DNA from 2 places in the Mesorhizobium sp. M1295 genome. Region 2 is predicted to be linked to the other one. Evidence: predicted binding sites of a transcription regulator. Region 2 holds the regulator's gene; the other holds the start of a gene.
What was found. The regulator HrcA, encoded in region 2, represses chaperone genes, less so after heat shock. The targets are predictions, from matches to a motif close to GTTAGCACTCNCNNNNNGNGAGTGCTAAC.

Region 1 (5,769 bases), on a different contig from region 2:
GTCGTGGAACCGCTATATGACGGCGGCTTGGTTACAGAGCCGGCTCGTGTCGATCGGGCGGGGGAGCCTGATGTGACGTACATGGTCCAGAAAGTGGCCAATGAAGGTGCTGGCATCGTCAACGTGATCAGGTCACGTAATAGCGGTAATACAACCGCGACCACGAGCCTCTCAGGCGTTCGATGAGGCGGGAAAATCCGATCACCAGACCAAACGCGTTTCCGCCACACTGCCACACACGAAACCGATCAGGTCACGTTCCAGGCTCGCCAGAAGATTGGAGCCAAGGCCACCTCGGCTGAACTCTGCCATGCCGCGGCCGCCACCTCTTCCAGCCGCGGTAGAAAACGTGGGTCAGCAGCGCCGGCATGGGCGAGCAACTCCCAAAATCGCGAGCAGCGCCATCGGCTCCGCAAGCGGCCGCAGATGTCGGCCGATGAAGCGGAAGGGCGGCGGTGCGATGGAAGCGCCGTGCGACAGCCTATCCAGACCTGTAATCGTGAGCAGGCTCATCTGGGTCTCCGGACGCCAGCGTTGCAGATGGTTTTAGGCAAGCGTGAGCAGGCCGTGGGTCCCAATCCGGTCAGGCCGACCACGATCATGGCCGAAAGAACGAGTTCCAATTGAAAGAGCTGACGACCATAGGCGATCAGGTAATCGGAGCCCTTCGAACGATGCGATGAGTTCTACCGCAACCAGGGTCTGCCAGCCGTTGGCAAGGCCTTCTCGCAGCCCTGTAAAGATCGACGGCACGGCGGAAGGCAGCACGATCATCGTGAGTTTCGACCAGCGGCTGAACGAAAGGACACGGCCAGACCCGTCTCACGACGACGCCATTGCGCTTCGCCGCCATCAGGCTGGGTAGAGGACTTGCACGTCTAAAGCTGTCGATCATGCTCGGCACACACAAAAGGGCGGCATCGCTGCCGCCCTTTCCGTAAGCTTGCGAGATCGGCTGAATTAGAAATCCATACCGCCCATGCCGCCCATGCCACCGCCGGGCATACCAGCCGGCATGCCGCCGCCAGCCGACTCCTTCTTCGGAGCCTCGGCGATCATAGCTTCGGTGGTGACCAGCAGGCCGGCGACCGAGGCCGCGTCCTGCAGAGCCGTGCGCACAACCTTGACCGGATCGACGATACCCATGGCGATCATGTCGCCATATTCGCCGGTCTGGGCGTTGTAACCGAAGGTCGCGCCCTTGTTCTCAAGGATCTTGCCGGCAACGATCGATGCTTCCGCACCGGCGTTGGCCGCGATCTGACGGGCCGGAGCCTGCAGCGCGCGACGCACGATTGCGATGCCCGCGGTCTGGTCGGAGTTAGCGCCGGTGACGGTGATGGCCAGCGAAGCGCGCAGCAGGGCGACGCCGCCGCCGGGAACGATGCCTTCTTCGACGGCCGCACGGGTCGCGTTGAGGGCGTCATCGACGCGGTCCTTCTTTTCCTTGACTTCCACTTCGGTCGCACCGCCGACGCGGATGACGGCAACGCCGCCCGCCAGCTTGGCGAGACGTTCCTGCAGCTTCTCCTTGTCGTAGTCCGAGGTGGTCTCCTCGATCTGCTGCTTGATCTGGGCAACGCGGCCCTGGATTTCTTCCTTCTTGCCGGCGCCGTCGACGATGGTGGTGTTCTCCTTGGAGATCGACACCTTCTTGGCGCGGCCGAGCATGTTGAGGCCGACATTCTCGAGCTTGATGCCGAGGTCTTCGGAAATGACCTGGCCACCGGTGAGGATGGCGATGTCTTCCAGCATGGCCTTGCGGCGATCACCAAAGCCCGGCGCCTTGACGGCAGCGATCTTCAGGCCGCCACGCAGCTTGTTGACGACCAGCGTGGCCAGGGCCTCGCCTTCGACATCTTCCGAGATGATGACCAGCGGCTTCGAGGTCTGCACGACGGCCTCGAGGATCGGCAGCATGGCCTGCAGGTTGGAGAGCTTCTTCTCGTGGAGAAGAATGTAGGCGTCTTCCAGATCCGCAACCATCTTTTCGGCGTTGGTGACGAAGTAGGGCGAGAGATAGCCGCGGTCGAACTGCATGCCTTCGACCACTTCGAGCTCGGTCTCGGCGGTCTTGGCTTCCTCAACCGTGATGACGCCCTCATTGCCGACCTTCTGCATCGCTTCAGCGATCATCGAGCCGACCGAAACGTCGCCATTGCCGGCGATGGTGCCGACCTGGGCAACCTCTTCCGAGGTCTTGATCTTCTTGGCGTTCTTGATCAGCGTCGCGACGACGTCGCTAACCGCAAGGTCGATGCCGCGCTTGAGGTCCATCGGGTTCATGCCGGCGGCAACCGCCTTGTGGCCTTCCTGGACGATCGACTGCGCCAGAACGGTCGCCGTCGTGGTGCCGTCGCCGGCGATGTCGTTGGTCTTCGAAGCAACTTCGCGGACCATCTGCGCGCCCATGTTCTCGAACTTGTCCTCAAGCTCAATTTCCTTGGCGACGGTGACGCCGTCCTTGGTGATGCGCGGTGCGCCGAACGACTTGTCGATGACGACGTTGCGGCCCTTGGGGCCGAGCGTGACCTTCACCGCGTCGGCGAGGATGTTGACGCCGCGCAGCATGCGCTCACGGGCGTCACGGGAGAATTTTACGTCTTTGGCAGCCATTTTTTACTCCTGGGCATTTCGCCCGAAATTCAGATTGGATGGTGCGGATGAAAGGCGGCGGCGTGTCAGCCGATGACGCCCATGATGTCCGCTTCCTTCATGATCAGAAGGTCTTCGCCGTTGAGCTTGACTTCGGTGCCCGACCACTTGCCGAACAGGATGCGGTCGCCAGCCTTGACGTCCAGCGGGACGAGCTTGCCAACCTCGTCACGGGCGCCGGAACCGATGGCGATGATCTCGCCTTCCTGCGGCTTTTCCTTAGCCGTATCGGGGATGATGATCCCGCCGGCGGTCTTCGCTTCGGACTCGACGCGGCGAACGACCACGCGGTCATGCAGCGGCCGGAAATTCGACTTTGCCATTTTTGGATTTCCCTGGTGCGGATGTTGAACGGTTCTCCGTTGCCGGAGCGTGGTTAGCACTCACCAGAAGCGAGTGCTAACGCGGCAGTGAGATAGGCCGTAGGCTCCTGCTAGTCAAGACGGAAGAGGGACGGGCGAAGAGCAAACGAGCGTGGAAGCACCGAGCCCTTTACGTGAAAGACGTCGGAGATCGGACATGGATGGGGCGGCTCACCATTTGTAACTGAAGGCTTTATTCATTTGGCACGATTGGTGCAGCGGATGATCCGCAAACGTTGCGCGCGACAAATATGAGAGGTGAACGCCATCAGGACTCTTGCGGTTAACGGGTCCACTCGGTGTTTACGGTGTTGGCCGCCGCGCGGGCGCCAGGACTCCGGCCATCCCGATAGTCACCAATCCAATCTGCGGAGAACAGGAGGCAAGATGAGAGCGACAGTCAGCATGAACTCGAATTTGAAATGTTTGGCCAAAGCAACTGCCATCGCCTTGCTCTGGACGGTCACGGCTACGTCGGCGGACGAAGGTATGTGGATGCCGGGCCAGACTGCGGAAGTGGGCGCGGCCATGCGGCCGTCTGGACGCTGACCCGCTCAACGCGATCGTATCACTGGGCGGATGCTCCGCCTCGTTCGTCAGTCCACAAGGGCTGGTCGCAACCAATCATCACTGGGTGTTCGAATCCATCCAATACCACAGCAAAGAGGGCCAGGACTATCTCACAGACGGCTTTCTGGCGAAGAGCCCTGGGTGAAGAATTGCCCGCGGCGCCAGGCAGCCGAATCCATGTGATCGAGGACATGCGGGATGTGACCGCCGAAATACTCAAGGGCGTCTCGGACAAGCTGAATGGGTTTGCCCGCTATGAGCGGCTCGCCACGAACCGCAAGGCCCTGATCGCCGCATGTGAAGGACAGCCCAATCGCCGCTGCGACGTAGGGGCCTATTATGGCGGCGCCTCCTACTATCTCCAGCAGAAGCTCGAAATCGAGGACGTGCGCCTTGTCTATGCGCCCGCGCTCGGCATCGGTAACTTCGGCGGCGAAACGGACAATTGGATGTGGCCGCGCCACACAGGCGACTTCGGCTTTTATCGCGCCTATGTCGCTCCTGATGGTTCCTCCCGGCCATATGCGCGCGACAATGTGCCTTACCGGCCGAAGAGTTGGCTACCCATAGCCTGTGCAGGCGTCAAGGAAGGCGACCTTGTGATGGTCGCCGGCTTTCCCGGCGCAACCCACCAGTTCCTGACGGCGGATGAAGTCCGGTTCAACTTCGCGCAATTCGAACCGCGGTTGCAGCGTTCGCTCTCGGATTATGTCGCCCAGATCAAAAGGCAACGGCAGGCAATCGCGAGGCGCAGATCCATTGACCGCCCGCTTCACAAATTGGCTCGGCCTAAAACGCATGGGAAAAGCAGAAAAGGCAACAGATCGGCACCAGAATGAATATGGCCGCGCGAACTGACAGACGCGCCAACAATCGGCATCTCGCATGGTCGGTGGCACTGGACGTGGCTCCCACCCTGCTGGCGCGACTCCCCATCAGGTCGTCGGGGTTTCGCTGGCGAAAAAAACTTCCGCGTGTCTCTGCGCGATCCATCCCGCTTGCGCGTGCCTAGTCAACCAAAAAACTGACCATCTGCAGGATCAGGATCAGCAAAAAAAGCCAAAGGCAGACGCCAAAACAGCTGCCAGCAGGACGATGCGTTGTTTCTTCACCCAAAGTTCCCCCGGGAGAGAGTCTAATGATAATCCTTAAAAAAGGCGCCCTGGAACAGGGCGCCCCACGCTCATTTGTGCAAGTTTAAAGTTTAGCTTGCCTGCTTTATGTAATTAACATTTCTTTTATGCGACACTTCTCCAAGTGTTACTTGAACAAATCGAACGTATCGCACATTTAGACGAACTGTACATTCGATAGCGACTTTGACGCATGCGTTTACTGGCGGTATACATCCTTCACCGTTGCCGCAAGGCATTGGCCCACTCGCGCGGCACCTCCTTCACGACAAAGGTTGAAAGCCCGTCCTCGGGCGTTTCATTTCCAAGATTACTTCGATCCACTCATACGGGCTTCCCGAGCGAGACCGTGGGTTCGGACGGTGCGAATGAATTTCTCGTTATAATCGAATTGATTATAAGGGTATATTTCTACGTTGAGTATAAAGGATGTCAACCCCGCGCCAGCGGCAATTTTGTCCGGGCGACCGCCGTTTCGTCGAGGACATAGTGGCGGAAGCGATAAAGCTTCGCCGGCCGACCGCCGGTGTCAAAAGCACTTTCGCCGGTCTCCTCCACCAGTTCCTGCTGCTCCATCAACCGGCGAAAGTTCTGCTGAAGCGCCCCTGCCGATGTAGTCGTCAACGCCGTCCGCGTCAGCGCATTGCCATCGGCGAGAAGCCAACGACATTGTTGATGACGAACGTAACGATCCGCGGCTTCAGAGAGGAATGCGCGCTTCGTCCAGATGGATGGAGTGGGCTGGCAGGTCCGGGCGGCCGCGCCGTTGAGGATGCAGCATCGAGAGCCGCGCTCGCCGAGGATGACATAGGTCGAGATTCGCGCGCCGGAAGTCTTGCTCCATGTCTCCACGAATCCATTGGCAGGATCCCGGCTTCTTCGCAGTGGTCAGGGTCGAGCGTTATCGAACCGTGGTAGTTGAGGTTTGCTTCGGTGACGTGGATGCCGTGCAGCTTGCCGGCGCTATTTTTCGCATTGGTCCCGTTGTCCTATTCATCTCACAAAGTCAGTCCTGATGTTGAGCAGCTTCGCTGGGCTAAATCCCGACG
Region 2 (5,769 bases):
GCGCGGGCGCGGTGCGACAATGCTGTCGGCTGGCCCGGCTTCCAGCCATGTTTTTCCTCAGCGGTCATCTCGCCGAAGGTTTTTTCGAACCCGTTGGGCAAGAACACCGGGTCGTAGCCGAAGCCGAGTTCGCCGCGCGGCGGCCATACCAGCGTACCTTCGACCTCGCCGCGAAAATATTCAGCCTGGCCGTCGGGAAAGGCTAGGCAGATGACCGCGACAAAGCGGCCCTTGCGCTGAGCAGGCGCGATCGCGCCAACTTCCTGCAAGGCCACTTCCGTGCGCTGCATGGCCATGCCGAAGTCGCGGGGGCCGTCCGGCGTCTCGGCCCAGTTGGCAGTGTAGACGCCGGGTGCGCCGTCGAGCGCATCGACACATAGGCCGGAATCGTCCGACAGCGCCGGCAATCCAGTGGCCTTGGCAGCGGCCAAGGCTTTTATGAGCGCGTTCTCCTCGAAAGTGGTGCCGGTCTCGTCCGGTTCCGGCAAGCCGTATTCCTTGGCGGACCTCGCTTCTATGCCGAACGGCGCCATCAGATCGGCGAATTCGCGCAATTTGCCGGCATTGTGGCTTGCGACGACGATCTTATGCCCATCAAGCGAATGAACAATTGGCGAATGAACAGTCTGCGAATGCATCAGATGCCCCAGATTCTTGGCTCGGCGAATTCGATCGAATTGCCCGAGGGGTCGCGAATATAGATCGAGCGGCCGCCTTGCGGCCACTCGAACTCGCTTTCGATGGCGATGCTCTTTGCTTCCAGGTGCGCTTTCCAGCGCACGATCTCGTCGGCGCTTGCGGCGAAACAGAGATGGCCCTCGCCGACGGCGCCATGCGGCGGCACTGGCAGCCTGGCGTCGGCCGGCGGCGGCACTTTCGTCGCCTCGGCATTGAAGATAAGCAGCACGCCGTCGCCGCAGCGGAAGAAGAGATGCCTGCCCTCGACCTTGCCGAGCGGATCGAGCCCGAGGACGCCCGAATAGAACCGTTCCGCGGCAGCGAGATCCGTCACGTAGAGTGCTGATTCCAGGATTGCGGAAGGAGTCACAGGATCGTCACCCTCATCGTCATAACCTGAAGATCAGTCCACCGCCATCTGCTGCAGGCTGACCAGGCGCTGAATGCCTTTCTTGGCCAGCCCCATCAAGGCCGCGAACTGCTCTTCCGAGAACGGTTCGCCCTCGGCCGTGCCCTGGATCTCGACGATGCCGCCCTTGCCGGTCATGACGAAATTGGCGTCGGTTCCGGCCGAGGAATCCTCGATATAGTCAAGGTCGATGACCGGCTGACCATCATGGATGCCGCAGGAGATCGCCGCAACGTGATCCTTCAGCACCTTGCCCAGGCTCGCCATTTGGCGGGCTTCCATCCAGCGCAGGCAATCGTAAAGCGCCACCCAGCCGCCGGTGATCGAAGCGGTGCGCGTGCCGCCATCGGCCTGGATCACATCACAGTCGACGGTGATCTGCTGCTCGCCGAGCGCCTGCAGATCGACCACGGCGCGCAGGGAGCGGCCGATCAGCCGCTGGATCTCCAGCGTGCGGCCGCCTTGTTTGCCGGCCGAAGCCTCGCGGCGCATGCGCTCGCCGGTCGAACGCGGCAGCATGCCGTATTCCGCCGTCACCCAGCCCTTACCGGAGTTGCGCATCCAACCCGGCACCTTTTCCTCCAGGCTGGCCGTGCACAGCACATGCGTGTCGCCGAACTTCACCAGGCACGAGCCTTCCGCATGCTTGGAGACGCCGCGCTCGAAGGAGATGGGGCGCATTTCGTCGAACTGGCGTTTGGAAGGGCGCATTCAGGCTTCTTTCTTTCTTCGGGATCTTGGCCGGCTTGTAGCCGCACGGGGCGTGAGGCGCAAAGGAAAATGGACCGGTTGCGCCGACGCCGCGGAAGTCTATATCTTCGGGCCGGAGGTTTTTGGCTCGAAATGACCAAGGCAGTCGATCCCGGTTCGCAATCGCACGTGCTCCCGTCGCACGCGCTGCAATCGCCCGCGCTTCAATCGCTCGACATGCGTTCGCGCGACATCTTCCGGCGCATCGTCGATTCTTATCTGAGGGATGGCGAGCCGGTCGGCTCGCGCAGCCTGTCGCGCATCCTGCCGTCGTCGCTATCGCCGGCCACCATCCGCAACGTGATGAGCGACCTCGAGCATCTCGGCCTGATCTATGCGCCGCATATTTCGGCCGGCCGTCTGCCGACCCAGGCTGGCCTGCGCTTCTTCGTCGATGCGTTCATGGAACTCGGTGACCTCTCCGACGAGGAGCGCCGCACCATCGAGGCGCAGGTGCGCGCCTCCGGCTCGGGCGCGACGCTGGAGCATATGCTGACCGAGGCCAGCCAGATGCTGTCCGGCATGTCGCGCGGCGCCGGCCTTGTGCTCGCCGCCAAGAACGAGGTGGCGCTGAAGCACATCGAATTCATCCAGCTCGAGCCGACCAAGGCGTTGGCCGTGCTGGTCTCGCAGAACGGCGACGTCGAAAATCGCGTCGTCGATCTGCCCGCCGGCATCACCGTCTCGCAATTGCACGAAGCCTCCAATTTCCTCAACGCCCATATTCGCGGCCGCACCCTGGCCGAAGCGCGGGTCGAGATCGCCCGCATCAAGGAAGAGACCAGGGCAGCCCTCGATACGCTTTCACAGGATCTGGTCGAGAAGGGCCTGGCGGTCTGGGCAGGCGCCGAAAGCGGGGTGCCTGGGCGGCTTATCGTGCGCGGCCGCGCCAATCTCCTGGAAAACGTCACTGCCCAGGCCGACATCGAATTGCTGCGGCATCTCTTCGAGGATCTCGAAACCCAGGACGGACTGATCCAGCTCCTCGACCTCGCCGAGGAGGGCCCGGGCGTGCGCATCTTCATCGGTTCGGAAAACAAGCTGTTTTCTCTGTCGGGCTCATCACTGGTGGTGGCACCCTATCGCGACAAGGACGCCCGCGTCGTCGGTGCGCTCGGCGTCATCGGGCCGACGCGGCTGAATTATGCGCGCATAGTACCGATGGTCGACTATACCGCGCAGCTGATTTCGCGCATGCTGCGCTAGGAGCCGCCGCGGCCTGCCGCAAGGAGAAAAAGAATGGCGCTGGAATCGTTCAAGGCCCAGATCAGCCTGCTGCTCGAAGAAATGATCAACCAGCCAGAGGATCAGCACGAGGTGCAAGAGCAGTTGCGCGAGAAGCTGCAAGAGATGCGGGCCATGGGCTTGCCGCTGCCGGCCGATCTGGTCGCGCTGGAAAAGCGCCTCGACGACGATTTCTACGCCGCCGGCAAGTGAATCGGGGTTCGGCTTCAAATCCTCGTGTGCTGGACGGCCGCTTGGAACGACCAATGCCTCATCCCGTTTGCCCTTTTCGAGGCGAATCCCGGAGGACGTTGATGATCCGATCTGGCGGCTTTGCGGCCATTGCCGCTGCTCTCCTTGTTGCGACACCGGCAGCCGCCCAGCAGGCGGATCAGAAGGTGCTCAAAGGCGAAGCCGCTTTTGGCGATTGGCACGCCGACAGGCCTGGCACCCGCCGCCTGATCGGGGCGCAAGACATGCCGCCAGCCGATCCCGCCCAATCCGCTTCGAACGGCGCCGGCGTGGCGGAACGGCCCGAAAGCGCCAAGCCAGATTTGCCGCCGGGCTTTTCGGCCGAACTGATCGCATCCGGCATCGTCAATCCGCGCGTCGTGCGCGTCGCTCCGAATGGCGACCTGTTCGTTGCCAACAGCCATGCCGACCAGATACGTGTCTACCGTCTCGCCGAGGACAGCGCCAAGCCCATCGAGAAAGCGATCTTCGCCAAGGGGCTCAGTTATCCCTACGGCATCGCCTTCTATCCGCCAGGAGACAAGCCGCAATGGGTCTATGTCGCAAACAGCGACAGCATCGTCCGCTTTCCTTATCGCGACGGCGACCTGAAGGCATCCGGCAAACCAGAAACCATTGTCGCGGAAATCCCGTCGGGTGGTCACACGACCCGCGACATCGCCTTCTCGCCGGACGGCAAGACGCTTTATCTGTCGGTTGGCTCCGCGTCGAACGTCGGCGAGGACATGGAGGAGCCGGATGATGGCTTGGACGCCTGGGTGAACTCAAAGCCGCTCGGTGCGGCCTGGGGCTCCGAGGACGGCCGTGCCGATGTGCTCGCCTTCGACCCGGATGGGAAAAATCCCCGAACTGTCGCCACCGGCCTGCGCAACTGTACGGGCATGACCGTGCAGCCCGCCACCGGCGCATTGTGGTGCGTCGTCAATGAGCGCGACGAACTCGGCGACAATGTGCCGTTCGAATTTGCAACTGCAGTCAAGGACGGCGGATTCTATGGTTGGCCTTGGTACTACATCGGCAATCACGAGGATCCGCGCCATCAGGGCGAGCGGCCCGACCTCGCCGGCAAGGCCACTGTCCCCGACGTGCTGATGCAGGCGCATTCGGCGCCGATGAACATAGCCTTCTACGACGGCAACAACTTTCCGGCGGATTATCAGGGTGACGCCTTCGTCACCATGCATGGTTCGTGGAACCGTGGCGCCAGGACCGGCTACAAGGTGGTGAGGCTCAAATTCAGGGATGGCAAGCCGACCGGCGAATATGAGGACTTCATGACCGGCCTCGTTATCTCGAACGACGCCGTCTGGGGCCGCCCGGTCGGTATCGCCATCGCCAAGGACGGCTCGCTGATCGTCACCGAGGACGGCAACGGCACCATCTGGCGCGTTACCTACGAAGACGGCCGCTCTTGAACGGCGGTGTCGCCTGCTGCGCTGGCGCAATCGAATCCGGGCCGAGGGAATTCACCCAACTTCCACATTGTGCGACAAGAGCGAATCATGACGCTCACCGGGTTCCTCGCCTATAGTGCTGCCCTCGGCATCGCCGCAGCCATCCCCGGCCCCGGCGTCACCGCACTCGTTGCGCGTGCGCTGGGTTCCGGCTTCCGCTCGTCGCTGGCCATGTCCTTCGGGCTGATGCTCGGCGACCTGACGTATCTCACGGCCGTGGTGCTCGGCCTCGCTTTCGTCGCACAGACCTTTGGCATGATCTTTCTGATCATCAAATGGCTGGGCGTCGCCTACCTCGCTTTTCTTGGCTGGCGTTTCTGGACGAACGGCATCACGCCCGAGACGGTGGAGGCGAAGAAAGGCAAGGGCGGCTTGGCATCCAGCTTTGTAGCCGGTCTCGCCGTCACGCTCGGCAATCCGAAGACGATGATCTTCTATCTAGCCATCACCCCGACCATCGTCGATCTGAAGACGATCACGCTGGCCGATTACGGCATCCTAGTTGCGCTCACGATCGTCGTCCTGCTTGTGGTGCTGGTGCCTTATCTGGCGCTCGCGGCCAAGCGCGCTGGTTCCTGAAGTCGCCGCGGGCGCTGAGGGCACTCAACCGCACCGCCGCCGGTTTCATGATCGGGGCGGCGGCAGCTATCGCCGCCCGCCAATAGACCTCTTTCGCCAAGCCGGCCAGGAATTGTCACGCCTTTCCAAGGCGAGGGCATTCGGCACGAACTTCACTCGGATATTTTCGATCGACAGCCTATCTTGCGCGGCGGATGGCTCTATCTTATGCCCGCCCGACTCTTGCCGCTTGACCTCTGGGAGGAAAATCAATGAACAAGCCCGCCACCCCCACACACGTGCCCGGCCGCGGCCGCATCTACAATTCGATCACCGAGACGATCGGCGACACGCCGTTGGTGCGGCTCGACAAATTCGCCAGGGAGAAGGGTGTCGTCGCCAATCTGCTGGCCAAGCTCGAATTCTTCAACCCGATCGCCTCGG

Region 1: a site for HrcA is predicted at 3,031-3,059, ahead of groES (co-chaperone GroES). Genes of this name have one in related genera too.

Annotation. Positions count from the first base shown of each region.
Region 1 is NZ_JAMYLU010000029.1:18,005-23,773, reverse strand. It holds gene NKH29_RS28430 (hypothetical protein) at 355-513, opposite strand; gene NKH29_RS28425 (hypothetical protein) at 547-774, opposite strand; gene groL (chaperonin GroEL) at 961-2,616, opposite strand; gene groES (co-chaperone GroES) at 2,682-2,978, opposite strand; gene NKH29_RS28410 (S46 family peptidase) at 3,457-3,732, shown strand; gene NKH29_RS28405 (S46 family peptidase) at 3,779-4,426, shown strand; partial or broken gene NKH29_RS28400 (NrtR DNA-binding winged helix domain-containing protein) at 5,153-5,359, opposite strand; partial or broken gene NKH29_RS28395 (aspartate 1-decarboxylase) at 5,389-5,673, opposite strand; gene bioZ (3-oxopimeloyl-[acyl-carrier-protein] synthase BioZ) at 5,757-5,769, opposite strand, start outside.
Region 2 is NZ_JAMYLU010000005.1:180,172-185,940, forward strand. It holds gene rdgB (RdgB/HAM1 family non-canonical purine NTP pyrophosphatase) at 1-638, opposite strand, end outside; gene NKH29_RS10220 (VOC family protein) at 638-1,048, opposite strand; gene rph (ribonuclease PH) at 1,082-1,798, opposite strand; gene hrcA (heat-inducible transcriptional repressor HrcA) at 1,931-3,043, shown strand; gene NKH29_RS10235 (hypothetical protein) at 3,077-3,274, shown strand; gene NKH29_RS10240 (PQQ-dependent sugar dehydrogenase) at 3,376-4,728, shown strand; partial or broken gene NKH29_RS10245 (LysE family translocator) at 4,816-5,432, shown strand; gene cysK (cysteine synthase A) at 5,598-5,769, shown strand, end outside.